3 regions of the Streptomyces sp. VTCC 41912 genome follow, and region 2 is predicted to be linked to each of the others. Evidence: riboswitches for the same ligand, from Rfam matches in the RefSeq annotation. Region 2 holds a riboswitch; each other region holds the start of a gene.
What was found. Region 2 has a riboswitch for cobalamin ahead of metE (5-methyltetrahydropteroyltriglutamate--homocysteine S-methyltransferase). Riboswitches for the same ligand answer to the same signal wherever they lie in the genome.
Positions count from the first base shown of each region.

Region 1: it holds a riboswitch for cobalamin, as region 2 does, so the genes downstream of both, ACJ6WD_RS25110 (HoxN/HupN/NixA family nickel/cobalt transporter) here and metE (5-methyltetrahydropteroyltriglutamate--homocysteine S-methyltransferase) in region 2, are expected to answer to the same signal.
Region 3: it holds a riboswitch for cobalamin, as region 2 does, so the genes downstream of both, ACJ6WD_RS35225 (cobalamin biosynthesis protein) here and metE (5-methyltetrahydropteroyltriglutamate--homocysteine S-methyltransferase) in region 2, are expected to answer to the same signal.

Region 1 covers NZ_JBJMAB010000020.1:21,280-30,899, reverse strand. Annotated here, with positions in the region: gene ACJ6WD_RS25140 (hypothetical protein) at 1-846, opposite strand, end outside; tRNA gene ACJ6WD_RS25135 (tRNA-Val) at 1,046-1,120, shown strand; gene ACJ6WD_RS25130 (GNAT family N-acetyltransferase) at 1,503-1,964, shown strand; partial or broken gene ACJ6WD_RS25125 (GNAT family N-acetyltransferase) at 2,280-2,830, shown strand; gene ACJ6WD_RS25120 (DoxX family protein) at 3,280-3,831, shown strand; gene ACJ6WD_RS25115 (VOC family protein) at 3,938-4,438, shown strand; gene ACJ6WD_RS25110 (HoxN/HupN/NixA family nickel/cobalt transporter) at 4,563-5,762, opposite strand; cobalamin riboswitch at 5,793-6,007, opposite strand; gene ACJ6WD_RS25105 (alpha/beta fold hydrolase) at 6,077-6,925, opposite strand; gene ACJ6WD_RS25100 (MarR family winged helix-turn-helix transcriptional regulator) at 6,922-7,710, opposite strand; gene ACJ6WD_RS25095 (nucleoside/nucleotide kinase family protein) at 7,862-8,518, opposite strand; gene ACJ6WD_RS25090 (methyltransferase) at 8,836-9,620, opposite strand, start outside.
Region 2 covers NZ_JBJMAB010000010.1:127,904-137,523, forward strand. Annotated here, with positions in the region: gene ACJ6WD_RS17350 (MFS transporter) at 1-1,019, shown strand, start outside; gene asnB (asparagine synthase (glutamine-hydrolyzing)) at 1,035-2,861, shown strand; gene ACJ6WD_RS17360 (cytochrome P450) at 2,873-4,150, shown strand; gene ACJ6WD_RS17365 (L-tyrosine/L-tryptophan isonitrile synthase family protein) at 4,315-5,247, shown strand; gene metE (5-methyltetrahydropteroyltriglutamate--homocysteine S-methyltransferase) at 5,403-7,721, opposite strand; cobalamin riboswitch at 7,905-8,098, opposite strand; gene ACJ6WD_RS17375 (3-hydroxybutyryl-CoA dehydrogenase) at 8,304-9,173, opposite strand; gene aceB (malate synthase A) at 9,170-9,620, opposite strand, start outside.
Region 3 covers NZ_JBJMAB010000041.1:57,775-67,394, forward strand. Annotated here, with positions in the region: gene ACJ6WD_RS35205 (class II aldolase/adducin family protein) at 1-336, opposite strand, end outside; gene ACJ6WD_RS35210 (lysozyme) at 569-1,309, shown strand; gene ACJ6WD_RS35215 (inorganic phosphate transporter) at 1,449-2,738, shown strand; gene ACJ6WD_RS35220 (hypothetical protein) at 2,769-3,005, shown strand; cobalamin riboswitch at 3,215-3,352, shown strand; gene ACJ6WD_RS35225 (cobalamin biosynthesis protein) at 3,482-4,471, shown strand; gene ACJ6WD_RS35230 (cobyric acid synthase) at 4,468-6,009, shown strand; gene ACJ6WD_RS35235 (putative cobaltochelatase) at 6,065-8,233, shown strand; gene cobO (cob(I)yrinic acid a,c-diamide adenosyltransferase) at 8,233-8,832, shown strand; gene ACJ6WD_RS35245 (cobyrinate a,c-diamide synthase) at 8,840-9,620, shown strand, end outside.

The sequences.
Region 1 (9,620 bases), on a different contig from region 2:
CAGCGACACCAGCCGCTTGTCGATCTCCGCGGCGGTCGCCGGCAGCCGCTCCGCCTCCGACCGGATCGCCCCGGCCTGCCGCTGCACCTCCTCCGCGCGCTGGATGGTGGCCGGCACGCCGTGCTGCCCGGCCCCCTGGTTCAACTTGGTCAGCTCAGGACCGAGCGCCGCCAGCCGGGCCGCGAGGTCGTCCGCCCGCAAGCCCTGCCCCCGCACCGCGTCCAGCGCGTTGCTCGCCGCCAGCAGCGCCTGCCGGGCCTGCTCCACGGCCGGAGCCACCCGCGCCAGCTGCGTCTCGGCGTTCTGCAGCAACGGCGTGAGGCTCTGCGCGAACCAGTCCAGCTCCCCGCGGACCCGTTCCAGCTCCTCCCGCGCCCGGGTCAGGTCGGCCCGGGCCCGCGCCAGCGCGGCACCGTCGACGTCGTCGCGGTCGAGGTCATGGGAGTCGACCGCCGTGATGTACCCCTGGCTGACCTGGTCGATCCGCTGTCCGAAGCTCTCGTACTCCACGGCGGCCTGCCGGGCCCGCTGGGAGTCGTCGACCGCGGTGATCGTCTCCACCGAGATCCGCAGGTCCCGGTGGGTGCTGTCGAGCTCGTAGAACGCCGCCGCCGCGGCGTCCTTGGCGGCCTGCGCATCGGCCCGCTGGTTCTCCCCGCGCCCGAACCAGCGCCGGGTCCCGCCCCCGGCGAACGCCATCGGCGCCACCGCCACCAGCAGCGGCAACGGCAGCAGGACCAGCCCCACCACGTCCCGGACCGCCCGGCGCGCCTGGCCCCCGCGGGTGCGACGGCGGATCCCCCGCCCGGACGGCCGCGGCTGCGGCTGCATGTGTGTCGCCGTCACATCCCTCTCCCGATCGGATCGCCCCAGGACCGGCTGTCATTCTCCCACCCACCCCAACGAACATCCCGACCGGTGAGTTCACGCGCACCCCACCACCCCACGACCACCCACCCGCGAACGCCCCACCGCCCCGGTTCCACCCCTTGATCACGGGTTTGCGGTCCCGGCCCCACGGCAAGGTAGTCTGTCGGCTCGACCGGGGCGCATAGCTCAGCGGTAGAGCGCTGCTCTTACAAAGCAGATGTCGGCGGTTCAAATCCGTCTGTGCCCACCAGCCAAAACGCCCCCGCGGAGACCTCTCCACGGGGGCGTTGACGGTGGAACTCGACGGCAGTCCCCACTCTCCGGACGCCCCCGCCCCCCGCCGACGCCGCGGGAGCCGGTCCAGGTGCCCCACCGCCTCCCGTCGCGAGTCCTCCGAAACGTGGGTGTACACGTTCATGGTCACCGCGATCTGCGAGTGCCCCAGGATCTCCCTCACGACGCGCGGCGGGACATCGGCGGGCGATGAGCAGGGTGGCGCAGCCGTGGGGCATCGGCGGCCGCCTGGTCGTGGGGGCGAACGCCCGCCCCGTCGAGCCGCGGACCGTCGCGTACTTCTTCCGCACGCCTGCCGGGTGCGAAGATCGGGACTCACCTTTGATCGGGGGACGTGGATGAGCGTGCTGATCAGGCCGGCGAGGGCGGCGGAGGCCAAGATCCTCAGTGACCTGGCGCTGCGGTCCAAGGCACATTGGGGTTACGACGCCGAGTTCCTGGACGCGTGCAAGGACGAACTCACTGTTGATGCGGGGGAGGTCGCACGGAGGCGCGCCATGGTGGCTGACAGGGACGGTCACGTCCTGGGATTCACGACTCTTGAGGGAGAGCCGCCCACCGGCACGCTGGGCATGATGTTCGTCGAGCCCCAGGCCATCGGCCAGGGAATCGGCCGCCTGCTGTTTGAACGGACCGTCGCCGCCGGACGTGAGCTGGGGTTCGCCCGACTCACGATCGACGCCGACCCCAATGCCGAGCCCTTCTACCGCGCGATGGGCGCAACGCGTATCGGAACCACCCGCTCTGGCTCCATCGCCGGCAGGGTGCTGCCACAACTGGTCATCGCCATCCAGAGCTGACCCGGCGCCGGTTGGCAACAGCAGGAGGAAGCCTCTGTCGTGGGGTGGGGAAGCGGCGAGGCATTCCTCGGCCTCGTCGTTCGGGGCGCCGTCGCCGTACCCCGCGTTCATGGCCGCCCGCGCCGGACGTGCGCTCCGGCCCGAGGAGCAAGCCGAGTACGAGCAACTGCGCACCGCCTGGGCCGATTTCCGCCACCCCAGTCGACTCCGAGCAGCACGCCGAAGTGGTTTTCCGTGTGACGCGGTCCGGTCCCGGAGCGTCGCCGCCGGGGAGGATGGCGGACGCGGCGAGGGGGGTGTCGGAGGGGGCATCACATGGCGCAGCAGGGGGCCGTCGTGGTGGAGGGCGTGGACGGATCGGCCGCGGGGCGGGCCGAGTTCGCGTTCAGGGTGATCTATGGCGAAGCGTTCGCCGAGCCTCCCTACGGCGAGTCCGAGGACGACGTCGCCGCCGCCTTCCGCCGTTTCCCCTCCCAGGTACGCAAGCCCGCGTTCCGCGCCGCCTTGGCGCGCGGCGGGGGCGGCGAGCCGGTCGGCATGGCGTACGGTCACCCGCTCGCCGCCGACACGGGCTGGTGGGACGAGCTGACCGAGCCGGTGCCCGAGGAGTGCGACGGGAGGACGGGTGCCGCACCTTCGGGCTGATGGAACTCGCCGCGCGCGGACCGTGGCGCGGGCAGGGCATCGCGCGGCGTCTGCACGCCACGCTGCTCGACGGCATTCGGGCCGAGCGGGTGCTGCTGAACGTCCACCCGGGCAGCGAAGCGGCGACGGCCGCCTACCGGGCGTGGGGGTACCGCAAGGCCGGCGAGGCGCGGCCGTGGGGAACGGGCGCCGACCTCCATGACGTGATGCTGCTCGACCTGGGCGGGTCCGGGGGCATGTCGGCGCACATGGCGGCGCAGTGCGGCGGAGGGGGAGCCGGCCGTGAGCGTTTGTCGGCGCCGATGGCCGTACCGGTGTTTCCCGTGGCCGGTCCGGCCCCGACCTCAAGGCTCCGCTGAAGGCCCAGGGCGTGGTGCACCTCGTCCACCGGACCGACGGTGGTTTCGCCGGGTTTCTCCTGGCCGGTTGAGCAGCCCGGCGGGCCGCTGTGGTGGGCAGCGGCCGCTTTCCTCGGCCCCCGATCCGTACCGATCGGGGGCCTTTGGTGTTTCTGGGGGGATGTGTAGGGTGGGAATGACTTGAACTTTCAAGTAAATTGTTGAGGAGTGCTCGGCCGGCGATGCGATCGGCCGGTCCGTCGCGCGGTGCAGTGGATGCGTCGCGCGGTGCGGTCGCTCCGGCACGCGACATAGAGGAATGAGTTTTTGTCATGACAACCCCCCACAGCATGTCCGGTCTCGATCGGCTCGGCGGCGCGGTGCGGAACGCCCCCTCTCCGCACGGCTACGCCGTCGGCCTGCTCCTGCTGCGGCTGGTCCTCGGGCTGACCATGGCGGCGCACGGCAGCCAGAAGCTGTTCGGCTGGTTCGGCGGTCCGGGGCTCGACGGGACCGGCAAGTTCTTCGAGGCGAGCGGCTACCCGGCGGGCAAGGCGATGGCCGTGTGCGCCGGGCTCACCGAGACGCTGGGCGGGCTCGGGCTGGTGCTCGGCCTGCTGACGCCGCTCGCCGGCGCGGCGGTGGTCGGCACGATGATCAACGCGTTGGCGGTGAAGTGGGGCGGCGGCTTCTTCGCGCCCGAGGGCGTGGAGTACGAACTGCTGCTCGCCACCGGCGCGGCCGCGCTGGCGCTGACCGGGCCCGGCCGCTACGCCGTCGACCGCTTCCTGCCGGGCCTGCGCGCGCACCGGCTGGCCTACGGGGTGGGAGCGCTCGTCCTGAGCGTGGTGCTCGCGGCGGCCACGCTGCTGATCCGGAAGTGACGCCGGGGGCCGCCGGGGCACGGGCGCGGTCCGGGCCGTGGCGGCGGGCAACGACGGGGGAACGGCGGGGGAGCGACGTGCGGCGTGACGGAAGAGTGGAGGCGTGATGGCGGTTCGGCGGCTGAACCATGCGGTGTTGTACATCCGCGAGGTGGCACGGTCGGTGGCGTTCTACACCGAGGTGCTGGGGTTCACGGTGGACGTGGAGATTCCGGGGCGGGCGGCCTTCCTGAGCGCGCCCGGTTCGGACAACGACCACGACCTGGGCCTGTTCGCGGTGGGCCCCGATGCCCCGGGGCCGGAAAACGGCCGGATCGGGCTCTACCACCTGGCCTGGGAGGTCGGGACCCTCGGTGACCTCGCGGCGATCGCGGCGCGGCTGCGGGAGCGGGGCGCGCTGGTCGGCGCCACCGACCACCTGGTCTCGAAGTCGCTCTACGCCCGGGACCCGGACGGCAACGAGTTCGAGGTGATGTGGCGGGTGCCCCGGGCGGACTGGCCGGGCGCGGACGAGGCGGACCGGCTGCGGCCGCTCGACCTGGCGGCGGCGCTGGAGCGCTGGGGCCCGGACCTGCTGACCGGCGCGGCGGCCGGCTCGGCCACCTGAGGCGCGGCCCGCACGCGCACCGACCGCGTGGCGCGACCGTTCCCCACGGGCAGTGGGGACGGCCGCGCCACGCGGTCGTGGCGTTCCGCGGGTGCGGGTGCGGGTGCGGGTGCGGGGGCCGGGACTAGGGGGCGTCGGGCCCCTGCGTGCGGGGCGCCGGGAGGGCGTCCGCGGTGGCCGGCGGGTCCTCGGCGCGGGCGACCCAGCGCTTCTCGACGCCGCCCAGCCGCCAGTACGCCAGCGCCGCCGCCCACACCACGACGAACAGGCCGACGATGACGAAGCCCACGTTGTTCAGGTCGAGCGAGGAGATCCCGCCGGTCAGCGGGTCGTCGAGGCCGAGCTTGTCGTGCAGGACGGTCACCAGCTCGATGGTGCCGATGAGGAACGCGACCGCGATCGACAGCCCGGTGATGGTGAGGTTGTAGTAGACCTTGCGCACCGGGTTGGCGAACGCCCACTGGTACGCGAAGTTCATGAACGTGCCGTCGAGGGTGTCGAACAGGCTCATCCCGGCGGCGAACAGCAGCGGCAGGCAGAGGATCGCGTACCAGGGCAGGCCCGCCGCGGCGCCGCTGCCCGCCATCACCATCAGCGTCACCTCGGTCGCGGTGTCGAAGCCGATCCCGAAGAGGAAGCCCAGCGGGTACATCTGGCCGGGGCGGCTGATGGACTTGGTGAGCCGCCCCAGGATGCGGTTCATGAAGCCGCGGGAATCCAACTGGGCTTCCAGCTCCCGCTCGTCGTACGTGCCGGCCCGCATCGCCCGGAACACCTTCAGGATGCCGAGCAGGGCGACCAGGTTGAGGGCCGCGATGAGGTACAGGAAGGTGCCGGAGACGGTCGTGCCGACGAGGCCGAGCGTCTGGTGCGCGCGGGAGCCGTCGCTCATCAGCGTGCCGGCGAGTTGGGCGCCGCCCGCCACCAGCGCGGCCATCACGACCACCACGCTGGAGTGGCCGAGGGCGAACCAGAAGCCCACCGAGACGGGCCGCTTGCCGTCGGCCATCAGCTTGCGGGTGGTGTTGTCGATCGCCGCGATGTGGTCGGCGTCGAAGGCGTGCCGCATGCCCAGGGTGTAGGCGGTGATGCCGAGCCCGGCACCGAACACCTGGCTGCCGACGGTGTAGTGGCCCGGCACGACCAGGAGGAAGAGCACGCCGAAGGCGACGACGTGCAGTGCCGCGATCACGGCCATCAGACCCGCGGTGCGGACCGTGTCGCGACGTTGCCAGCGGAACGACCCGGGGGAGCCGGGTATGCCGAGGAGGGGGGACTTGCGGGACGAAGGGGAATCGTCCGGGGTATCAGTGGACAGGGCCATCCGGCCATCACGCTCCAGCACCTCGTGGATGATTTCGTGAGATGCCGTGGCCGGTCTCCTGGCTTACGGGTGCCCGCGTCCGCCCCGCCTTCCCGGCCGCAGGCTGCGGTCAGTGGCGCCGTGCGCGCGCTGGGCGCGCACGCAGAGGGGCGGAAACTCCCCGATCACAGTGGCGAGGGCCGCGCCGGCTTCGGACACGAGGTCCAGCACCGGTCTTCCCGAGCACCACGGCCCGGTCACTGTAGCGGGCACCGGTGAGAACCGGCCACGCCCGGTGGCCGGTGCGGGCCGCCACCGGGTGCCGGCGGCTCGGATCACAGGGCCAGGGCGGAGAGGAACGTGTGCAGTTCGTGGTCGAAGAGCGGGGTGTTCTCCAAGTTGACCATGTGGCCTGCGGCGGGCACGCGTATCCGGCGGGCGCCGGGGACCGCGAGCGCTATGGCGTGGGCGTTCGCCGAGATGTCGGAGGAGTCGAGGTCGCCGTCGAGGACGGTGGTCGGCACCCGGATCTCGCCCAGGCGGTCGAAGGCGCCGACCTCCAGGGGCATGCCGGCGCCCGCACCGTCGGCATGCACCTCGACATTGGCGGACGCGGAGGCGCGCATCCGCTCCCGGAAGCCGGGGTGCACGACGGACGGCGTGCGGTGCGGCCCGTCCACCCACATCCGCAGGAAGTGCTCCACGAACCGCTCGACGCCGTCCGGTGCGTCGATCGCGGCGACCTGCTCCCGGATGTGCTCCAGCAGGAAGGGGTCGGTGAAGGCGCGACCGCTGATGCCGGGGGAGGCGAGGAAGAGGGCCGTGACCCGGTCGGGGTGGGCGAGCGCGGTGTCCAGTGCCACCCGGGCGCCGTGCGAGAGGCCGACGAGGACGGCGCTCGGTATGTCGAGTGCGTCCAGCAGGGTCACCAGGTCGTCGTGGTTGGCCCAGTCGCCGGCCACCGTGGAGGACAGGCCGTGGCCGCGGAAGTCGTAGCGGACCACCCGCAGCCCGGAGTTGACCAACCAGGCGAACTGCTCGTCCCACATGTGCTGGTCGAGCATCCCGTCGTGCAGGAGCACCACCGCGGGGCCGGAGCCGGCCGACTCGTAGAACAGCTCGCCGTCGTCGACCGGCACGGTGTCGTTGTCGATCTCGGACCATGCCTGGAAGTCGTGGGTCATTCTGCGGGCCGTTCTGTGCGCGTGGGGCGGTCGGTCGGACGGGTGGGCACCGCTGGTCGGTGACCCGTTCGAGACGGTATGGGGACCTGTGCGGTGACCGGGGCGGCGGTGTCCCGCTCTTCGGGATCGCCGCTTTCCTCCGGGGGAACGCGCGAGCCGTCCGCCAAGTGCCGGAATTCCTCACCGATCCGGTCCAGCACCCGCAGCGCCGTGCGGACCTCCCCGGCGGACAGGTCGGCGAGCCCGCGGCGGAGTTTCCCCGCCTCGGCCTCCTGGACCCCGCGCATCATCGCCGTGCCCTCGTCGGTGAGCCGGATCAGCGACGAGCGGCGGTGCGCGGGGTTGGCGGTCGTCACGACCAGGCCCAGCTCCGCCGCGTGGTTCACCCAGCGCTGCACCGGCTGGCGGTCCAGGTCGAGGGAGCGCGCCAACTGCGGCACGGTGCGCGGCCCGTGGGCGCGCAGCGCGTCGAGGAGGGTGCGTTCGCCGGCGGTCAGGCCGGTGCCGTCCAGCGTGCGCTCCGCCGCGCGCACGATCGTCCGTTGCAGCGGCCGCAGCCGCCGGATGACGTCGTACAGCAGCTCCTCGGCGGTCTCCGCAGCCCCGTGCGCACCCCCGTGCGCACCCCCGCCTACATCCCCCTGTGCGGCTTCCCCTGCGGAATCCCCGCTTTCTTCTCCGACTTCCTGGGCTGCTTCGGCCTTTTCGGTCTCTCCGGCTTCTCCGGCTTCTTCAGCAGCTCCTGCTACGGCCGCCGTGGTGTCCCGCCTCGCGTCTCGCCCCATGGTCCCCTCAGCCCCCTTCATGTCCCGTTCCCCTTCACCCCGATGACACCCTTGCTGTCATGATGACATCCGCGATGTCATTTCGGAAGGGGTGTTGAGGCGCCGGCGTCGGTCGGTGAAGTGCCGTGTGGCGGGGCGGAGTCGGGCGGGGTCAGTCGTCCAGCGGGGGCGGCGCCTCGTCGTCGGTGAAGGAGACGACGAGGTCGGCGCGGGGGCGGGTGGCCGCCACCAGGCGGGCGTTGGCCTCGTCGGAGGTGCGGACGAAGTCCTCGGCGTCGACCCGCAGGCGGCCGAACCGCTCGTGCCGGTCGATCAGCCGGTGCACCCGCTCCTGGGCGTCCAGTTCGATGTACCACGCCTCGTCGAGCAGTTCGCGGATCCGTGCCCAGGGGTCGGAGTGCAGCAGGAGGTAGTTGCCCTCGGTGATGACGAGCGGGATGTGCGGCGCGACCGGGATGCTGCCGGCGACCGGCTCCTCGATGCGGCGGTCGAAGGCCGGCGCGTAGACGGGCGTGCCGGGTTCCGGGGAGCGCAGCCGGGTCAGCAGGGCGGCGTAGCCGGCCGGGTCGAAGGTGTCCGGCGCGCCCTTGCGGTCCGTGCGGTCCAGGCGGCGCAACTCCGCCTCGGCGAGGTGGAAGCCGTCCATCGGCACGAGCACGGCCTGGCCGGTCAGCTCCGCCGCGAGTCGGACGGCGAGGGTGGACTTTCCGGCGCCCGGCGGCCCGGCTATGCCGAGCAGCCGGCGCCGGCCGGGCGTCGCCGAAGCGGCGAGCCGGCGGGCCCGGGCCACGAGGTCGTCGAGGTTCATGATGGGTCCATCGTGCCTGATGGGCGGGGGTGCTCGCCCGGTGGTCGGGGAGGCCGGGCGGCCGGCGTCCGATTCCGCCCGGTGTGCGGCCGGCGGCATCGCCGGTGTGCCCCTCTTCGCCCCCGGCCTGCCTCCCCTGCCCGCCTCCCCGGCCCGCCCACGACGGCGTCCGCCGGCCGACGTCGAGCGCGTCCGCGCCGCCGTCCGGGGTCCGGGCCCCGCTGGCCGTCGGGCAACAACGGCGGCCGGGAGGGGCGGAGTTCGGGCGCGGTCGGGCCCGGTTCCGCGGGGTGGGCGCCCCTGTGGGCGCTACCCCGTCAGTCCGCCGCGCCCAGCCGCCACAAGGAGGTGACCTCCGCGGCCCGGGCCACGTGGAGCGGGTCGGCGGCGTCCTGGGCGCGCGGGTGGCGGGGGGCGATGTCGAGCCGGTCCAGGACGGTCAGGCCGCCCTCGGCGAACGCGTCGAGGAGTTCGGCGTGCGGCCGCAGACCGAGGTGTTCGGCGAGGTCGGAGAGGATCAGCCAGCCCTCGCCGCCCGGGGTCAGGTGGTCGGCGAGCCCGCCCAGGAAGCCGTGCAGCATCCGGTTGCCGGGGTCGTAGACCGCGTGCTCCACGGGGGAGGTCGGCTTGGCGGGGACCCACGGGGGGTTGCACACGACGAGCGGGGCGCGGCCGGCCGGGAAGAGGTCGGCCTCGACGATCTCCACCTGGTCCGCGACGCCCAACCGGGCGGTGTTCTCCCGGGCGCAGGCCAGGGCGCGCGGGTCCTGGTCGGTGGCGATCACCCGCCGCACGCCGCGGCGCGCCAGCACCGAGGCCAGCACGCCGGTGCCGGTGCCGATGTCGAAGGCCAGCTCCCGGCCGGGCAGCGGGGCCTCGGCGACCAGGTCGACGTACTCGCCGCGGGCCGGGGAGAAGACGCCGTAGTGGGGGTGGATCCGGTCGCCGCCGAGGGCCGGGATCTCCACGCCCTTGCGGCGCCATTCGTTGGCGCCGATCACGCCGAGCAGCTCCCGCAGGGACACCAGGACGGCGGTGCCGGCGGTGCCGGCGGTGTCGGTGGGGGCGTCGGCGGGCGGCCCGGCCACCTCCTGCGGCGGGC
Region 2 (9,620 bases):
TGCCGGTCCTCGCGGTCCGTTCCGTACGACCGGAGAAGCGCGGCCGGGCGATGAGCGTGCCCGCCACCCTGGGACCGCTGGGCGCCGTGACCGGACCGGCCGTGGGCGGGCTGCTGTTGGACCACTTGGGCTGGCCCGCGGTCTTCCTGGTGAAGATCCCGTTCTGTGCGCTCGCCCTGGCCGTGGCCTGGAAGGTCATGCCGCGGGACGGCGGGTTGCGCCGGCCCGACCGGCGCTCGGTGGCGGACGCGCTGCTGGTGGCCTCGGGCGTGGCGGTCCTGCTGCTGGCCTTGACCCTGGCGTCGGACCGCCCGGCGTGGCTGGTCCTCGCGCTCGCGGCGGTCCCGACGCTCTGGTGGTGGTCGCGCGGTCCGGGTGGCCGGCCGGTGGCCGGTGTGCTGCGGGCCACGGGGCTGTTCCGGGCCCACGGCGCGGTGCTGTCCCTCGCGGCCGGATTCGCCGCCATGCACTACGTCGTCGCTCTGCATCTGCAACGTGACGACGGTGTCAGCGCCACCACCACCGGGCTGATCGTTCTCGCCTTCCCCCTGGGGATGGGCCTGGCCGGGCAGATCGGCGGGCGCCTCGCCGACCGGTACGGCGCCCGGCCGGTCGCGGTCGCCGGCGCCGCGGTCACCGCCACCGGCCTGCTTTCGCTGATCCCGCTGGGCGACGGCTGGTCACCCCTGGAGGTGGCCTGGCGGTTGGCGCTGGCCGGCGTCGGCATGGGCCTCAACGGCGGCCCCACCCAGGCCCTGGTCATGGGCACCGCACCACGGGACCGGACCGCGACCGTCGGGTCCACGATGCAGCTCGCCCGCACGCTCGGCTTCACCCTCGGGCCGGCCCTGGCCACCGCCGTCTGGGGACTGGCCGGACCCGACCAGGGCGTACGGGCCGGGCTCGCGCTGGCCGCCACCGCCGCCTGTTCGGCCGTGCCCCTGATCGCCCGGCCCGGCAGAAGACCCGCACCCGGCCCCGAGACTTCGACCGACGCGGCGCCCGCCGCCCACCACTGACAGGGAGTCACCCGCATGTGCGGAATCACCGGCTGGGCGTCCTTCCACCGCGACGCCCGCACCCAGGCCCCGGTCATCGAGGCCATGACCGACACCCTCACCCCGCGCGGACCGGACGCGCGCGGCGTCTGGCTCGGCGAGCGCGCCGCGCTCGGCCACCGCCGCCTGGCCGTCATCGACCTGGCCGGCGGCGTACAGCCGATGACCGACCGTCCCGAGCGGCCGGCCCTCGTCCTCAGCTACAGCGGCGAGGTCTACAACCACCACGCACTGCGGGCCGAACTCCGGCGCCGGGGCCACCACTTCCGCACCCGCAGCGACACCGAGGTGGTACTGCGCGCCTACGCCGAGTGGGGCGAGGCCACCGCCGACCACCTGGACGGCATGTTCGCCTTCGCCGTGTGGGACGAGCGGGCGCAGCGGCTGCTGCTGGTACGCGACCGCCTCGGCGTCAAACCCCTGTTCTGGGCGGCCGTCGACGGCGGCCTGGCCTTCGCCTCGGAGCCCAAGGCACTGTTCGCCCATCCGGAGATCCGGCCCCGGGTGGACGCCGACGGGTTGCGGGAGGCGTACAGCCTGCTGTTCAACACCGGGCCCACGGTGTGGTCGGGCGTACGGGAGGTGGAGCCCGGCGGTCTGCTCGTCCTGGACCGGGACGGCATCCGCGAACGCCGCTACTGGCAGCTGGAGGCCGACGTCCACGACGACGACCGGGACACCACCGTCGAGCGGGTCCGTGAACTGCTCGGCTCGGCCGCCCGCAGCCAGCTGGAGGCCGACGTCCCGGTGTGCAGCCTGCTGTCCGGCGGGATCGACTCCACCGTCCTGACCGCGCTGCTCGCCGACGAACTCCGGCTGCGGGAAGGTCCGGAAGCCCGCATCCGCTCCCACGCCGTCGACTACAGCGACCAGGCCGAGCAGTTCACCGGCGACGTGCTGCGCACCGGCCACGACACCCCGTACGCCACCGAGGCCGGGGCGTTCATCGGCACCGACCACAGCACCGTCGTCCTCGACCCGCACGCCCTGCTCGACCCCGAGCACCGGAAGGCGGTCGTGGTGGCCAGGGACTCGCCGATCGGCGTGGGCGACATGGACACCTCGCTGTACCTGCTGTTCGGCGAGATCCGCAAGCACTCCACCGTGGCCCTCTCCGGTGAGGCGGCGGACGAGGTGTTCGGCGGCTATCCCTGGTTCCACCATCCGAAGGCGCTGGCCGCGGACACCTTCCCGTGGCTGCTCGTCAACGGCGACGACGCCGCGATGCCGCTCAACGCCGAACTCGACCTGCGAATAGGGGAGTTCCGCAAGGACACGTATCGCAGCGCGCTGGCCGCCGTACCGCATCGGGACGGCGAAACCCCCGTCGAGCACCGCCAACGCCAGATGCAGCACCTGTCCCTGACCCGCTGGCTGCGCCAACTCCTGCACCGCAAGGACCGGTTGAGCATGGCCCAGGGCCTGGAGGTCCGCGTCCCCTACTGCGACCACCGCCTCGTCGAGTACGCCTTCGCCACGCCCTGGGCGCACCAGAGCTTCGACGGCCGGGAGAAGAGCCTGCTGCGCGCCGCCGGCACCGGACTCGCGCCCGACTCCGTACTGCACCGGCCCAAGAACCACTACCCGGCCACCCACCACCCCGACTACAACCGCGGCCTCCAGGAGCTGGCCCGCGACGCCCTGTCCAGCGAGCAGGTCCGTGCCCTGGCCGACCAGTCCCGCCTCAAGCCCGCCCTCGACACCCCGCCCGACCAACTGGTGTGGGGCCACCGCCTCCGCCTCGAACGGGTCGTCGACCTGGCCCTGTGGCTGGACCACCACCGACCCGAACTCGCCCTCTGAGGAGCCCCCGTATGACCATCCAAGAGCCACCCCTGCCGGCCGCTGAGCCGAAGCCCCGACCCGAACCGCTGCCCGACCCGGTCCCGCTGACGGGCTGCCCCTACAAGAGCAACCCCTACCCGCTCTACGAGCGGATGCGCGAGGCCGGCCCCGTCCACCGCGTGCTCTTCCCCAGCGGTGTACAAGCCTGGCTCGTCACCGGCTACGACGCGGCCCACGCCGCCCTCAACGACGACCGCCTCGGCAAGAACCACGACCGCGGCAACGACCGCTGGCGCGCCCGCGCCTCGATCATGCCCGAACCCCAGCACTCCCAGCTCCAGGTCCACCTCCTCCACCAGGACCCGCCCCGGCACACCCGCATGCGGCGCTTCGTCACCGACGCCTTCACACCCCGCCGCATCGAGAGCCTGCGCCCCCGCTTCCAGGAACTGGCCGACGCCCTCGTCGACGCACTCCCCGAATCCGGCCCCGCCGACCTCGTCGCAGGCTTCGCCGCACACTTCCCGTTCCAGGTCCTCGCCGAAGTCATCGGCCTCCCGCACCATCTGGCCGCCCGCTTCGACCGCGACTGGGGCAAGGTCGTCCAGCCCGTCGGCCCCACCGACCCCGGACGGCCGCTCTACGAGGCCCGGCTGCACGGCCTGCAGAACTACATCGCCGAGGTCGTCGCCCACAAGCGCGAACACTGGGACGACGACCTCCTCAGCCGCCTCGTCGTCGCCCGGGACCGTCGCGAACTGTCGCAGGAGGAACTGGACTCCATGATCTTCCAGCTCCTCGTCGCCGGGCAGGAACCGGTCACCAACCAGATCACCACCGCACTGATCGCCCTCTTCCGCCACCCCGACCAACTCGCCCGCCTGCGCGACGAACCCGACCTGCTGCCCCGCGCCGTCGAGGAACTCCTCCGCTACGACAGCGCCTTCGAACTGACCACCTGGCGCTTCCTCGACCAGGACGACAACCTGCACGGCACCGACATCCCGGCCGGCGACTCCGTGATCGTCTCGCTGTGCGCCGCCAACCGCGACCCGCGCCGCTTCCCCGACCCCGACACCCTCGACCTCGACCGCACCCCCAACCCGCACCTCGCCTTCGGCCACGGCATCCACTTCTGTCCCGGCGCCGCCCTCGCCCGCACCGAACTCCAGGTCGCCCTGGACGCCCTGCTCACCCGACTCCCCGGCCTCCACCTCGCCATCAGGGACGAGGACATCGAGTGGATCCCCGCCGTCCTCGGCCGTGGCACCAACCACCTGCCCGTGGGCTACGACCGACGCCGTTGAACCGCCTCCGACACGCCGGTGACGCCGGCTTTCGGCTGACCGGGGCCGGCCACACCGCTCGCCCCGGACCCGGCTGATCCGCCACCCCATCCGCCTGACCGCGCCTGGCCGCCCCTCGCCACGGCGCCATGCCGTCATGCCCGCACGCCTCACGGAGGAACGACATGCCGCCGACAACCGCGCCGGACGCCCATTCCACGAGACGCAGCATCGCGATCCTGAACCTGCTCCTACCGCACCACCGGACAACCGACCAGGGCCCCGCCCCCGCCGAGAGGTTTCCGCACCAACTGCGCCAGATCGCCGACTTCGTACGCGACGACGCCCCCGTCACGTTCACCCTGCCCGGCTTCCCCTGCAAGTCCCCCAACCCCGCCAAAGTCCTCGGCCACCTCCCCGACCAGGGAGAACGACTCTCCCTCGGCTTCCTCAACACCCTCTGCACCGAGATCGAGCGGATCCACCCGCCCGGCGCCCGCATGGTCGTCTGCTCCGACGGACACGCCTTCGGCGACCTCGTCCGCGTCCCCGACGAGCACATCGACGCCTACGCCGACGAACTCCGCGCCCTCATAGGCCACGCGGGCCTGACCGGACTCTCCGTGTTCGACCTGCGCGACGTGTTCGGCGACCTCCCGCACGACACCAAGCGCGCCCACCTCCACAAGAGCTACGCCCCCACACTGGACGCCCTGCGCGCCGAGGTCCGCACCGACGACAACACCCTCGCCCTCTACCGTGGCATCACCCGCTTCCTCGTCGAGGACACCGCCGACCACGCGGGCACCCGCTCCGCCCTCCAGCGCGAGTGCCGGCAGCGCGCGTACGGCGTCATCCAGCGCAGCCGCGCCTGGGGCGACCTGATCGCCGACCACCACCCCCGCTCCGTACGCCTGTCCATCCACCCCCAGCCCGTCGGCGCCCGCAAGTTCGGCATCCGCCTGCTGGACGCGCCCGATGCCTGGACCACCCCCTGGCACTCGACAGCCCTTCGCCGCACCGACGGCACCTGGACCCTCATGACCCGGGCGAAGGCCGCCGAGTTGGGCCGCCTGATCGAGTGCGACGGCCGTCCCAGTCACTTCGAGCTGGACTGACGGGACCGGCGGGACTGATCGTCACGGCATCGGGCCCACGTGGTGGCGGCGCATGCCGGTGGAAGCAGGATGGGACCCCCTCGTGTGCCTCGGTCATGGCGGTGCTGTTCGGTGGGCCGGGACGCCACCAGCGTCCCGGCCCACCGGGGTCGGGATCAGGAGGCGGGCAGCTCACCCCGCACGGTGCGCGCCGCGGCGACCAGGTTCTCCAGCGAGGCGCGGGTCTCGGCCCAGCCGCGGGTCTTCAGGCCGCAGTCGGGGTTGACCCACAGTCGCTCGGCGGGGATCGCCTTCAGTCCGGTGCGCAGCAGTTCGGCGGCCTCCTCGGCGCTCGGCACGCGCGGGGAGTGGATGTCGTAGACCCCCGGCCCCGCCTCGCGCGGATAGCCGTGGGCGGCGAGTTCGCGGGCCACCTGCATGTGCGAGCGGGCGGCTTCCAGGCTGATGACGTCGGCGTCGAGGTCGTCGATGGCCTGGACGATGTCGCCGAACTCGGCGTAGCACATGTGGGTGTGGATCTGGGTGTCCGGCCGCACGCCCGCCGTCGACAGGCGGAACGCCTCGGTGGCCCAGGCGAGGTACGCCTCCCGGTCGGTGGCCCGCAGCGGCAGGGTCTCGCGCAGCGCGGGCTCGTCGACCTGGATGACCGAGCTCCCGGCCGCTTCGAGATCGTCGACCTCGTCGCGCAGGGCGAGTGCGACCTGCCGGGCGGTGTCGCCGAGGGGTTGGTCGTCGCGGACGAAGGACCAGGCGAGCATGGTGACGGGCCCGGTGAGCATGCCCTTGACGGGACGTCGGGTCAGCGACTGGGCGTACGTGGTCCAGCGGACGGTCATCGGCTCGGGGCGGGAGATGTCGCCGGCCAGGATCGGCGGGCGGACGTAGCGGGTGCCGTAGGACTGGACCCAGCCGCGCTGGGTGGCGAGGTAGCCGGTGAGCTGCTCGGCGAAGTACTGGACCATGTCGTTGCGTTCGGGCTCGCCGTGCACCAGCACGTCGATCCCGGTCGTCTCCTGGAAGGAGATGACCTCCTGGATCTCGGCCTTGATGCGCTCCTCGTAGCCGGCGGTGTCGATGCGGCCGGCACGCAGGTCGGCGCGGGCGGCGCGCAGTTCGTCGGTCTGCGGGAAGGAACCGATGGTCGTCGTGGGCAGCAGCGGCAGCCCGAGGTGGGCGCGTTGGGCGGCGGCCCGTTCGGTGTACGGCTGGGAGCGGCGGGCGTCGGCGTCGGTGACGGCGGCGATCCGGGCCCGTACGGCCGGGTCGTGGGTGATCGGCGAGCCCGCGCGGGAGGCGAGGGCGGCGCGGTTGGCCGCGAGTTCGCCGGTGATGGCGTCGGTGCCCTGGGCGAGGCCCTTGGCGAGGGCGACGATCTCGGCGGACTTCTGCTTGGCGAAGGCCAGCCAGCGCAGGATCTGCGGCTCGATGTCCCGCTCGACGGACGCGTCGAGGGGGACGTGGAGCAGGGAGCACGAGGCGGCCACGTCGACCCGGTCGGCGAGCCCGAGGAGGGTGCCCAGGGTGGACAGGGACTGGGGCAGGTCGTTGATCCAGATGTTGCGGCCGTTGACGACCCCGGCGACCAGGCGCTTGCCGGGCAGCCCGCCAACGGCGGCCAGGGCCTCCAGGTTGGCGGCCGCCGCCTCGGTGAAGTCGAGGGCGAGCCCCTCGACCGGTGCCTTGGCGAGCACCGGAAGGGCGTCGCCGAGGCGGTCGAAGTAGGAGGCGACGAGCAGCTTGGGCCGGTCGGTGAGGGCACCGAGGTCACGATAGGCACGCTCGGCGGCGTCGAGCTCGGCCGGGGTGCGGTCCTGGACCAGTGCGGGCTCGTCGAGCTGCACCCACTCGGCGCCGGCCGCGCGCAGGTCGGCCAGGACCTCGGCGTACACGGGCAGGAGCCGGTCCAGCAGGGTCAGCGGCTCGAAGTCCGCCGCTACGCCCGGGGCGGGCTTGGCGAGCAGGAGGTAGGTGACCGGGCCGACCAGGACCGGGCGGGCGGCCAGGCCGAGGGCGAGGGCTTCCTTGAGCTCGGCAACCTGCTTCGCGGAGTTCGCGGTGAAGTGGGTGTCGGGACCCAGTTCGGGGACCAGGTAGTGGTAGTTCGTGTCGAACCACTTGGTCATCTCCAGCGGCGCGACCTCCTGGGTGCCGCGGGCCATGGCGAAGTAGCCGTTCAGGGCGTGTGCCGCAACGGCGTCGCGGTGCCGCTCGGGGATCGCGCCGACCATGACGGTGGTGTCCAGGACGTGGTCGTAGTACGAGAAGTCGCCGGTCGGCACCTCGTGGATGCCGGCGTCGGCGAGCTGCTGCCAGTTGCTCCGGCGGAGTTCGGCGGCGGTGCCTCGGAGGGCGTCGGCGGTGACGCGGCCCTTCCAGTAGCCCTCGATGGCCTTCTTGAGTTCCCGGTGCTGACCCTGGCGGGGGTAGCCGTACACGGTGGCCCGTGCTGCCGCGGCTGCGGACTTGCTGGTCACGGAGATCTCCTTCGCGAGATGAATCCCTGGGGTCCCGGTGACGGGACGAGAGCGCGAAGGGAATGACGAACCGGACGGCAGCGACCCCGCGCGGCGAAGGCACGGTCGTTCCGTCTGGTGTGTACGCCGACCCGCCCTCGAGGTCACCGGGGTGTCCGCGCACGGAGTGGTCCGCGCGCGGGCAGTTGGCAGGTCTTCGGACTCGTGGGCACGCCCTCCTTCTCGGAGGACACCTACTGGCCGTCGCTTCCCGGGTCCGGTACCTCGGACCCAGTGCGTATGACGGCGGTCGTTCCCACTCACCGCTGCGGGGCAGTCCCGGATTCCCACCGGGTTCCCTCTTGCGACACCCCGCCTGGCGGACGGGGTGAACCAGCTGCTCCCGCCACCCTACGGGCTGTCGCCACGCCGTGACGAGGGCCGTCCAGGAATCGCAAAGTGAATCAGGACACCTGGGGGCGGAACACCGAAGGGGCGGGAAGCGCCGGTACGCGCGCTTCCCGCCCCTCCCCTGATCCGCTCACCGAAGACCCTCATCCCCGGTGGCGGTGCGGGCCCCTCAGCCCGTGTCCCATCAGGTCATCAGTCCTGCTCGTAAGGGTGGAACCCCCGGCCTGTCTTACGGCCGAGAAGCCCTGCCTCCACCATGCGCCGGAGCAGCGGCGGCGGGGCGTAGAGGGGTTCGCGGAACTCGGCGTACAGGGACTCCGCGATCGAGGCGACGGTGTCCAGGCCGATCAGGTCGGCGAGTTCGAGCGGTCCCATCGGGTGGGCGCAGCCCAGTTCCATGCCGGTGTCGATGTCGGCGGCGGTGGCGAAGCCGGATTCCGCCATGCGGATGGCGGAGAGGAGGTAGGGGATCAGCAGGGCGTTGACGACGAAGCCGGCGCGGTCCTGGGAACGGATGACCGTCCTGCCGAGCGTGCGGGTGGCGAAGTCCTCGACCGCGGCGGTGGTCTCGGCCGAGGTGTGCAGCGAGGACACCACCTCGACCAGCGGCATCACGGGGACCGGATTGAAGAAGTGCAGGCCGACAACCCGGTCCGCGCGGAGGGTCGACATGCCGAGCCGCATGATCGGGAGGGAGGAGGTGTTGGTGGCCAGGACGGCTGCCGGATCCTCGACGATCTTGTCGAGGGCGGCGAACACCTCGGTTTTGGCGTCCGGGTTCTCGACCACCGCCTCGATGACGAGCTGCCGGTCGGCCAGATCGTCCAGACTGCTGGTGAACACCATCCGGGCGAGCGCGTCCCGTGCCGCCGCCTGTTGCAGCTTTCCGCGCCGCACTGCCCGGTCGAGTGAGGCACTGATCCGGTCCCGGGCGGTGCGCGCAGCGGTCGCGTTCGCCTCGCAGACCACGGTGTCCAGCCCGGCGCGCGCACACACCTCGGCGATCCCGGCACCCATCTGCCCGCCGCCGACGACGCCGACGCGTTCGACGGCCGCGCTCACGCCCGGACCTCCGTCCGCCGCACGAGGTGGCGGGTGTAGGCATCCGGGGTGAAGAACATCGGTAGCTCGCCGGTCAGCGTGTTCCGCTCGAAGAGCGCGCGAATGTCGTCGACGGGCGCCCACGGGTACTCGGCCCCGAGCGCGGCGGTCTCCTCGTCGAGGACCCTTTCCACGGTCCGACGGTCGATGACCCGGTGTCGGAGCCACTGCCAGATCTGCACGCGGGCGATCTCCGCGGTGGCCGCGTCCTCCATCAGCCCGTCGAGCGCGACCGCGCCCTGCCCGCGCAGCCAGGCCGCGTAGTACCGCAAGGAGACGGAGATGTTGGTGCGCACCCCGTCCGCGGTCGGCGGTCCGCTGATCCGCCGCACCGACAGCAGGTCGGCCGAGGTCACGTCGACGTCGTCGCGGGTGCGGTCGAGTTGGTGGGGGCGGTCGCCCAGGACG
Region 3 (9,620 bases), on a different contig from region 2:
TTCGGTGACGAGGGTGGAGACCGCGGTGGCGTTCGGGGCGTGGGTGTGCACGACGGCGGTGGCGTCGGTGTGGCGGTAGACGGTGAGGTGGAGCGGAAGTTCGCTGGTGGGGCGGAGCCTGCCGATGATCGGGTGGCCGTCGAGGTCGACGCCGGTCAGGTGGGACGGGCCGAGCCGGTCGTAGGGGACGCCGCTGGGCGTGACGAGAATCAGGTCCTTGACGCGGACCGAGACGTTGCCCGACGTGCCGACGACGAGGCCGTCGGCGGCGGTGCGGCGGGCGGTGGCGACCAGCTCGCTCCAGGCGTCGGCGAGGTGATCGGGGTGGTCCTTCATGCTGTCCTCCGGTGCGACGCTGCGGGACGTGCGGAAACGCACGAGGGCGCTGTGGGACACCGTACGAGCGGGCCGGGGCACTGTACGCCATCCCGTCAACTGTCCGGTATCCGCCATATGGGGGTACCTGGCCATCTGAGGGCGATTGGCCGGGGATGGACCACTTAGCGTCACTCATCCATTAACGTCGAGTGAACTACACCCCTTCACATGTCATCACCCAGGGGGACCCATGACTTGTGACCGTTCCGCCCCCCGGACCAGGCTGGCGACCGCGATAGCGGTGGCCTCGCTGGCCGGGGGCACCGCACTCGCCGAACACCCCTCGCAGGCCGCAGCGGACAGCCGCCCGCTCGGACACGACGTCTCCTCGTACCAGAAGCAGATCGACTGGCGGGCGGCCCGCGCGAAGGGCGCGCGGTTCGTCTACGTCAAGGCCACCGAGTCGGACCGCTACCGCAATCCGCGCTTCTCGTCGCAGTACAGCGGCTCCCGGGCGGCCGGGCTGCTGCACGGCGCCTACCACTTCGCCGTGCCCAGCGCCTCCTCCGGCGCCCGGCAGGCGAAGTACTTCCTCCAGCACGGCGGCCACTGGAAGGCGGACGGCTGGACGCTGCCACCCGCCCTCGACATCGAGCACAACCCGTACGACGCCCGGCAGTCCTGTTTCGGGCTGGGGCGGACGGCGATGGTCCACTGGATACGGGCGTTCAGCGACGAGGTGCGGCGCAGCACCGGCCGGCGGCCCGTGATCTACACCACCGCCCGCTGGTGGGACCGCTGCACGGGCGGCAGCCGGGCCTTCGGCGCGACCCACCCGCTGTGGCTGGCGGACTACTCGGGCGCGGCCCAGTTGCCCGCCGGCTGGTCGTACCTGACCATCCGGCAGTACGCCTCGCGGGGGCCGCTGCCGGGCGATCAGGACCGCTGGAACGGGACCCTGGCCCAGCTCAGGAGATTTGCCGACGGATGAGACGGAAGTGACGGCAGGGGCGCCTCCGCGTGAACACTGCGGGGGTGTCACCGCGGCGCCCGGCCGAGTTCACTTTCCGTTCACCCGTCGTCCGTACGGTCCCGAGGACACTGACCTTCGACACGGATTGCCTGGGTGAATGGAACACATCACGCTTCTCATCGGGATCGTGATCGTCACGGCCTTGGTGTTCGACTTTACGAACGGCTTCCACGACACGGCCAACGCAATGGCCACCACCATCTCCACCGGGGCCTTGCGACCCAAGACCGCGGTGGCGATGTCGGCGGGGCTCAACCTCGTCGGGGCTTTCCTCTCCGTGGAGGTGGCGAAGACCATCTCCGGCGGCATCATCGACGAGAGCGCCGGCATCAGACCTGAAGTGATCTTCGCGGGTCTGGTGGGCGCCATCGTCTGGAACCTCCTCACGTGGCTGGCGGGCCTGCCGTCCAGTTCGTCCCACGCCCTCTTCGGCGGACTGATCGGCGCGACGCTGGTGTCCGTGGGCACCGGCGGCGTGCACGGCGAGGCCGTCGTCATGAAGGTCCTGATCCCCGCGGTCGCCGCGCCGTTCGTGGCGGGGCTCGCCGCGATGGCCGCGACCCGGCTCACCTACCGACTGGCCCGCGGCCGCAACGAGGCCGACACCGCCAAGGGCTACCGCGCCGGGCAGATCGCCTCGGCCGCCCTGGTCTCGCTGGCCCACGGCACCAACGACGCGCAGAAGACGATGGGCGTGATCACCCTCGCGCTGATCACCGGCGGGGTCGTCGCCCCGCACGCCGACCCGCCGATGTGGGTGATCGCCTCCGCCGGCCTGGCCATCGCGCTCGGCACCTACCTGGGCGGCTGGCGGATCATCCGCACCATGGGCAAGGGCATCACCGACATCCAGCCGCCGCAGGGCTTCGCCGCCCAGACCGGCGCCGCGGCCACCATCCTGGCCTCCTCCCACCTCGGCTTCGCGCTCTCCACCACCCAGGTCTGCTCCGGGTCCGTGATGGGCTCCGGGCTGGGCCGCAAGGGCGGCGTGGTGCGCTGGTCCACGGCCGGGCGGATGGTCCTGGCCTGGGGCCTGACCCTGCCGGCCGCCGGACTGGTCTCCGCCGGCGCCGCCTACCTCGCCGACCAGGGCTCCTGGGGCGTGGCCACGGTCGCCGTCCTGGCCCTGGCGATCTGCGGCGGCATCTGGGCGGCCTCCCGGCGCAAGCCGGTGGACCACACCAACGTCAACGAGGGACCGGCGGTGGAGCCGGCGGGCGTCGTCACCGCGGCGCTGCAGACGGTCGCGCCGCCGCCGGCCGGGCCCGTCCCGGCGCACGCCGAAGCACCCGCGGAAGCGCACGCCGCAACGGACGCCGCTCCCCACCCCGCCCCTGCCCACCAGTCGGCGAAGGCCCCCGCCCAGCCGGCGACGGCCTCGTCCTGACGCCGCTCACCCCGACCTAAGGACTACGCAATGCACATCGACTGGGCAGCTCTCGGCCAGGTCTTCGGCGTCAGCCTCGTGGTGACGGTGGGGCTCGTGGGCCTGTTCACCGTCGGGATCGTGGGCACCTCCCGCAAGCCCGCCGCGGACGGCGACGCGGCGGCCACGACCGCCCCCGGCACGGGGGCGCGCGCCGGGGCACTGGCCGCCTACGGGCTCTGCGCGGCCGCGGTGGCCTACGGGATCTACCTGATCGTCGCCGCCTGACGGCGGCGCCGGCACGGCCGGCAACGGACGGGGCGTCCGGTGGACGCGGCAGCAGCCGCGGCCCCGGGCGCCCCGTCCGCGTGCGGCACCCCGCCGGGCCCGCGCGTGGCCTTCGCCACAGGGCGGCCGTCGGCGCTGCGTCGCAGGTCAAGGGTGAGTTGACGGACCTGGGCGGGCGTGGTGGACTTCCGGGGCCAATCGGCGACAGCAGAGGAAGTCCGGTGCGAATCCGGCGCGGTCCCGCCACTGTCACCGGGGAGCGCTCCTCCGACGAGGGCCACGGCCCGTACGCACGCCGTACGGGCGGGAAGGCCGGGGGCGGCGCCGATCCGGGAGCCAGGAGACTCTGGTCGCCGTCACGTCGAGCCAGGGCGCGGACCCTGAGTGAGGACATACCGCCATGCCCGGCTGCCCGTCGAGAGCTCCACTGCCCGCTGTCCCAGGGCCCCTTCGAGGCCGGACGGCGGCCTGATCCGATGCGCGGCGAACACGCGGGGTACGCGTGCGGCGCGGCCCTCGGCTTCCTCGGTGACCTGATCCTCGCGGACCCGCGGCGCGGTCATCCGGTGGCCGCCTTCGGCCGGGCCGCCGGCGCCCTCGAACGCCGGCTGTGGCGCGACCACCGCGGCCACGGAACGGCCCACACCCTGTTGTGCGCGGGCGGCGCGGCCGCCGGCGCCGCGCTGCTCCAGCGCGCCCTGCGGGAGCGTCCCGGCGCCCGGACCGCGCTGACCGCGGCGGCCGCGTGGGCGGTGCTGGGCGGTACCTCGCTCGGCCGGGAGGCGCGGGCCGTGGGCGGCGCGCTGGCCGTCGGGGACCTCGACGTGGCACGGGAGCGGTTGCCGCACCTGTGCGGGCGCGATCCGCAGGCGCTGGACGGGCCGCAGATGGCCCGCGCGGTGGTGGAGTCGGTCGCCGAGAACACCTCCGACGCGGTGGTCGGCGCCCTGGTGTGGGGTGCGGTCGCGGGCGTGCCCGGCCTGGTGGCGTTCCGGGCGGTGAACACCCTGGACGCGATGGTGGGGCACAAGTCGCCGCGCTACCGGCGGTTCGGCTGGGCGGCGGCCCGCCTCGACGACGTCGCCGGCTGGCCCGGCTCCCGACTGACCGCCGCGCTGACCGTGCTGGCGGGCCCCGACCGGCGCGGTGCGCTGCGGGCCTGGCGGGCCGACGGCGGCGCGCACCCGAGCCCCAACGCCGGCCCCGTGGAGGCGTCGTTCGCCGGCGCGTTGGGCGTCCGGCTGGGCGGCACCCTCGCGTACGGCGGGCGGGTGGAGCACCGGCCGGTGCTCAACGGTGGTGGACGGCCCCCCGCGGTGCCCGACATCGAGCGAGCGGCCCGACTGTCCCGGCGGGTCGGCCTGTTGGCGCTGGGCGTCACGGTGGCGGGCCGGCTGGCGGTCGGCGCGGTACGACGCGGGAGGAAGGGCGTGGCGGCGGACGTGAGCGGGAGGGTGACCCGGTGAACGGGCGGAGGAAGACGGCCGACGGGGCCGTGGGCGGCGGACTGTTGGTGGCCGGGACGACGTCCGACGCCGGCAAGAGCGTGGTGACCGCCGGCATCTGCCGCTGGTTGGCGCGACAGGGTGTCTCGGTGGCGCCGTTCAAGGCGCAGAACATGTCGCTGAACTCGTTCGTGACCCGCGAGGGCGCGGAGATCGGCCGGGCCCAGGCGATGCAGGCGGCCGCGGCCCGGGTCGAGCCGACCGCGCTGATGAACCCGGTGCTGCTCAAGCCGGGCAGCGACCGCAGCAGCCAGGTGGTGCTGCTGGGGAAGCCGGTGGGCGAGCTGAGTGCCCGTGGCTACCACGCAGGCCGGCAGGAGCAGTTGCTCGGCACCGTGACCGACTGCCTGGCGGAGCTGCGACGCACCCACGACGCGGTCGTCTGCGAGGGCGCCGGCAGCCCGGCCGAGATCAACCTGCGGCGGACCGACATCGTCAACATGGGCCTCGCCCGGGCGGCACGGATCCCCGTCGTGGTGGTCGGCGACATCGACCGCGGCGGCGTCTTCGCCTCGTTCTTCGGGACCACCGCGCTGCTGTCCGCGCAGGACCAGTCGCTGGTCGCCGGCTACCTCGTCAACAAGTTCCGCGGCGACGTGACGCTGCTGGAGCCGGGCCTTGAGATGCTGCGCCGGATCACCGGACGGCAGACCTACGGCGTCCTGCCGTACGCGCACGGGCTCGGCATCGACGAGGAGGACGGCCTGAGGGTGTCGCTGCGCGGCACGGTCCGCGAGTCGGTGGTGGCGCCGCCGGCCGGCGAGGACGTGCTGCGGGTCGCGGTGTGCGCGGTGCCGCTGATGTCCAACTTCACCGACGTGGACGCGCTGGCCGCCGAACCGGGCGTGGTGGTGCGGTTCGTGGACCGGCCGGAGGAACTCGTCGACGCGGACCTGGTGGTGCTGCCCGGGACCCGCGGCACGGTCCGCGCGCTGGCCTGGCTGCGCGAGCGCGGACTGGCCGACGCGGTGGTCCGCAGGGCCGCCGAGGGCCGCCCGGTGCTGGGCATCTGCGGCGGCTACCAGATGCTCGGCGAGCACATCGAGGACGACGTCGAGTCGCGCGCGGGTGCGGTCGACGGGCTGGGACTGCTGCCGGTCCGGGTCCGCTTCGCGGTGGAGAAGACCCTCGCCCGGCCCGTCGGTCGGGCGCTGGGCGAGCCGGTGGAGGGGTACGAGATCCACCACGGGGTCGCCGAAGTGGCCGGGGGCGACGAGGAGTTCTTGGACGGGTGCCGGGTGGGGTCCGTGTGGGGCACGCACTGGCACGGCTCCCTGGAGAGCGACGGCTTCAGGCGGGCGTTCCTGCGGGAGGTGGCCCGGGCGGCCGGGCGCCGGTTCGTACCCGCACCGGACACCTGCTTCGGGGCGCTGCGCGAGGAGCAGTTGGACCGGTTGGGCGATCTGATCGAGGAGCACGCGGACACCAAGGCGCTGCTGCGGCTGATCGAGGAGGGGGTGCCGGAGGGGGTGCCGTTCGTCCCTCCGGGGGCGCCGTGAGCACGATGCAGGGGACACGACAGGAGCCGGCCGGCGACGTGGAGGACAACAGGGCATGACAACGACCGAGAACACGACCCGGCAGTACCCGTTCACGGCGGTCGTCGGCATGGCCGACATGCGCCTGGGACTCCTGCTGAACGCGATCTCGCCGGCGATCGGCGGGGTGCTCGTCCGGGGCGAGAAGGGCACCGCGAAGTCGACGATGGTGCGCGGACTGGCGGAGCTGATGCCGGTCGTGGACGTGGTCGCCGGCTGCCGGTTCGCTTGCGCGCCGGCAGCGCCCGACCCCGCCTGCCCGGACGGTCCGCACGGCGCGGCCGACGCCGAGCACCGGCCGACGCGGATGGTCGAGCTGCCGGTGGGCGCGTCCGAGGACCGGCTGGTCGGCGCGCTGGACATCGAACGGGCCCTGTCCGAGGGCGTGAAGGCGTTCGAGCCGGGCCTGCTGGCCGATGCGCACCGGGGCGTCCTCTACGTGGACGAGGTCAATCTCCTCCACGACCACCTGGTCGACTTGTTGCTGGACGCCGCCGCCATGGGCGCCTCCTACGTGGAGCGGGAGGGCGTCTCCGTGCGGCACGCCGCGCGGTTCCTGCTCGTCGGGACGATGAACCCCGAAGAGGGCGAGCTGCGGCCGCAGTTGCTGGACCGGTTCGGGCTGACCGTGGAGGTCGCGGCGTCCCGGGAACCGGAGCAGCGGGTCGAGGTGGTGCGGCGCCGGCTGGCCTACGACGACGACCCGGCCGGCTTCGCGGCGCGCTGGGCGGACGAGGAGCGTCGGCTGCGGGACCGGATCGCGCTGGCGCGGGAGTTGCTGCCGCAGGTGCGGCTCGGCGACGGGCCGCTGCGGCAGATCGCGGCGACCTGCGCGGCGTTCGAGGTGGACGGGATGCGGGCGGACATCGTGATGGCCCGCACGGCGACCGCGCTGGCGGCCTGGGACGAGCGGACCGAGGTGCTCCCGGAGGACGTCCGCCAGGCGGCGCTGCTCGCGCTGCCGCACCGGCGCCGGCGGGCCCCGTTCGACGCGCCCGGGCTCGACGAGGACAAGCTCGACCAGGTGCTGGAGGAGTCCGGCGGGCAGGACCCGGAGGGCGAGGACGATCCGGAGCCGGAGGGTCCGGACGACGGACCGGACGGACCGGACGGACCGGACGGTGGCCCCGGCGGCGGGCCCGGCGGGTTGCCGCCGCAGGACGGCGGGCCCCGGGAGCAGCCCGGCGACGCGCCCGGCCCGGAGCTCCCCCGCCAGCAGGAGCCGGAGCGCCCGGCGCGGTCCGAGGAGTCCGGGCCGGAGCCGGCGGGCGAGCCCGCGGCGTCCGGGCCGGCGCCGGAGCAGGCCGCGGTGGGCGCCACCGAGCCGTTCCGGACCCGGCGGCTGGACGTGCCGGGGCTGGGCGAGGGCGCGGACGGCCGGCGGTCCCGGGCGCGGACCGCGCACGGCCGGACGACCGGGGCGCGCCGGCCCCGAGGGGCCCTGGGCAAGCTGCACCTGGCGGCGACCGTGCAGGCCGCGGCGCCGCACCAGTGGGCCCGCGGGCGGCGCGGCCCGGGGCTGGTGGTGCGCCGGGACGACCTGCGGGAGGCGGTGCGCGAGGGGCGCGAGGGCAACCTCGTGCTGTTCGTGGTGGACGCGTCCGGGTCGATGGCGGCGCGGAAGCGGATGGGGGCCGTCAAGGGGGCCGTGCTGTCGCTGCTGCTCGACGCGTACCAGCGGCGGGACAAGATCGGGATGGTCACCTTCCGGGGTTCCGGCGCCGAGGTGGCGCTGCCGCCGACGTCGTCGGTCGAGGCCGGCGCGGCGCGGCTGGCGCAGCTGCCGACCGGCGGCCGGACGCCGCTGTCGGAGGGGCTGCTGCGGGCCCACGAGGTGCTGCGGGTGGAGCGGCTGCGGGACCCGTCCCGGCGGCCGCTCGTGGTGGTGGTCACCGACGGCCGGGCCACCGGCGGGCCGGAGCCGCTGGCCCGGGCGCACCGGGCGGCGGGGTTGCTGGCCGCCGGGGGCACCGCGTCGGTGGTGGTGGACTGCGAGGCGGGCCCGGTGCGCCTGGGGCTGGCCGGGGAGCTGGCCCGGGAGTTGGGCGGCCCCGCCGTCACCCTCGACGAGCTGCGCGCGGACCGCGTCTCCGCGCTCGTCAGGACCGTGCAGGGCAGGCCCGCGGCCGGCAAGGGTGCCGGCCGGGGCGGGGATCGGGATCGTCACAACAGGAAGGCCGCGTAATGCCGCAGGGACAGCCGTCCGTCGTACCGGAAGACGGGCTCACCACCCGCCAGCGCCGCAACCGCCCGCTGGTCCTGGTCCACACGGGCCAGGGCAAGGGCAAGTCGACCGCCGCCTTCGGACTGGCGCTGCGCGCCTGGAACCAGGGCTGGCCGGTCGGGGTGTTCCAGTTCGTGAAGTCGGCGAAGTGGAAGGTCGGTGAGGAGCGGGCGCTGAAGGTGCTGGGCGCCACCGGGGAGGGCGGCACCGTCGCCTGGCACAAGATGGGCGAGGGCTGGTCCTGGGTGCAGCGCGACTCCCAGTTCAGCAACGAGGAGGCGGCCCGGGAGGGTTGGGAGCAGGTCAAGCGGGACCTGGCCGCGGAGACCTACAAGCTGCTGGTGCTCGACGAGTTCGCCTACCCGCTCAAGTGGGGGTGGGTGGACGTCGAGGAGGTGGTGGCGGTGCTGCGGGACCGTCCCGGCACGCAGCACGTCGTCATCACCGGGCGGGACGCGCCGGAAGCGCTGCGGGACTTCGCGGACCTGGTGACGGACATGACGAAGGTCAAGCACCCGATGGACGCGGGGCAGAAGGGCCAGCGGGGCATCGAATGGTGAGCAGGTCATGAGCGGCGGCGCCGTTCCCCGGCTGGTGATCGCCGCGCCGTCGTCGGGCGCCGGCAAGACGACGGTGGCGACGGGTCTGATGGCGGCCTTCGCCGAGGCCGGTCTCGCGGTGTCGCCGCACAAGGTGGGGCCCGACTACATCGATCCCGGCTACCACGCGTTGGCCACCGGCCGCCCCGGTCGCAATCTGGATGCCTTCCTGTGCGGTCCGGAGCAGATCGCCCCGCTGTTCCTGCACGGGGCGGCGGGCGCGGACCTGGCGGTGGTCGAGGGCGTGATGGGGCTGTTCGACGGGGCGTCCGGAAGGGGCGAACTGGCGTCGACCGCGCAGGTGGCGAAGGTGCTGCGGGCGCCGGTGGTGCTGGTGGTGGACGCCTCGTCGCAGTCCCGGTCGGTGGCGGCGCTGGTGCACGGCTTCGCGTCGTGGGACCCGGAGGTGCGGCTGGCCGGGGTGATCCTCAACAAGGTCGGTTCGCCGCGGCACGAGGAACTGCTGCGGGACGCCATGGACTCCTCGGGGGTGCCGGTGCTCGGGGCGCTGCACCGGACCGAGCAGGCCCGGACGCCGTCCCGGCACCTGGGGCTGGTGCCGGTCGCCGAACGCCGGGCGGAGGCCCTGGAGTCGGTGCGGGCGCTGGCCGCGCGGGTGCGCGAGGGCTGCGACCTCCAGGCGCTGCTGGCGTTGGCGCGCAACGTGCCGGAGCTGCCGGACCTGCCGTGGGATCCGGGCGCGGCGGTGCCGGCGCCCGCCGCGGGGGCCGGGCGTCCGGTGGTGGCGG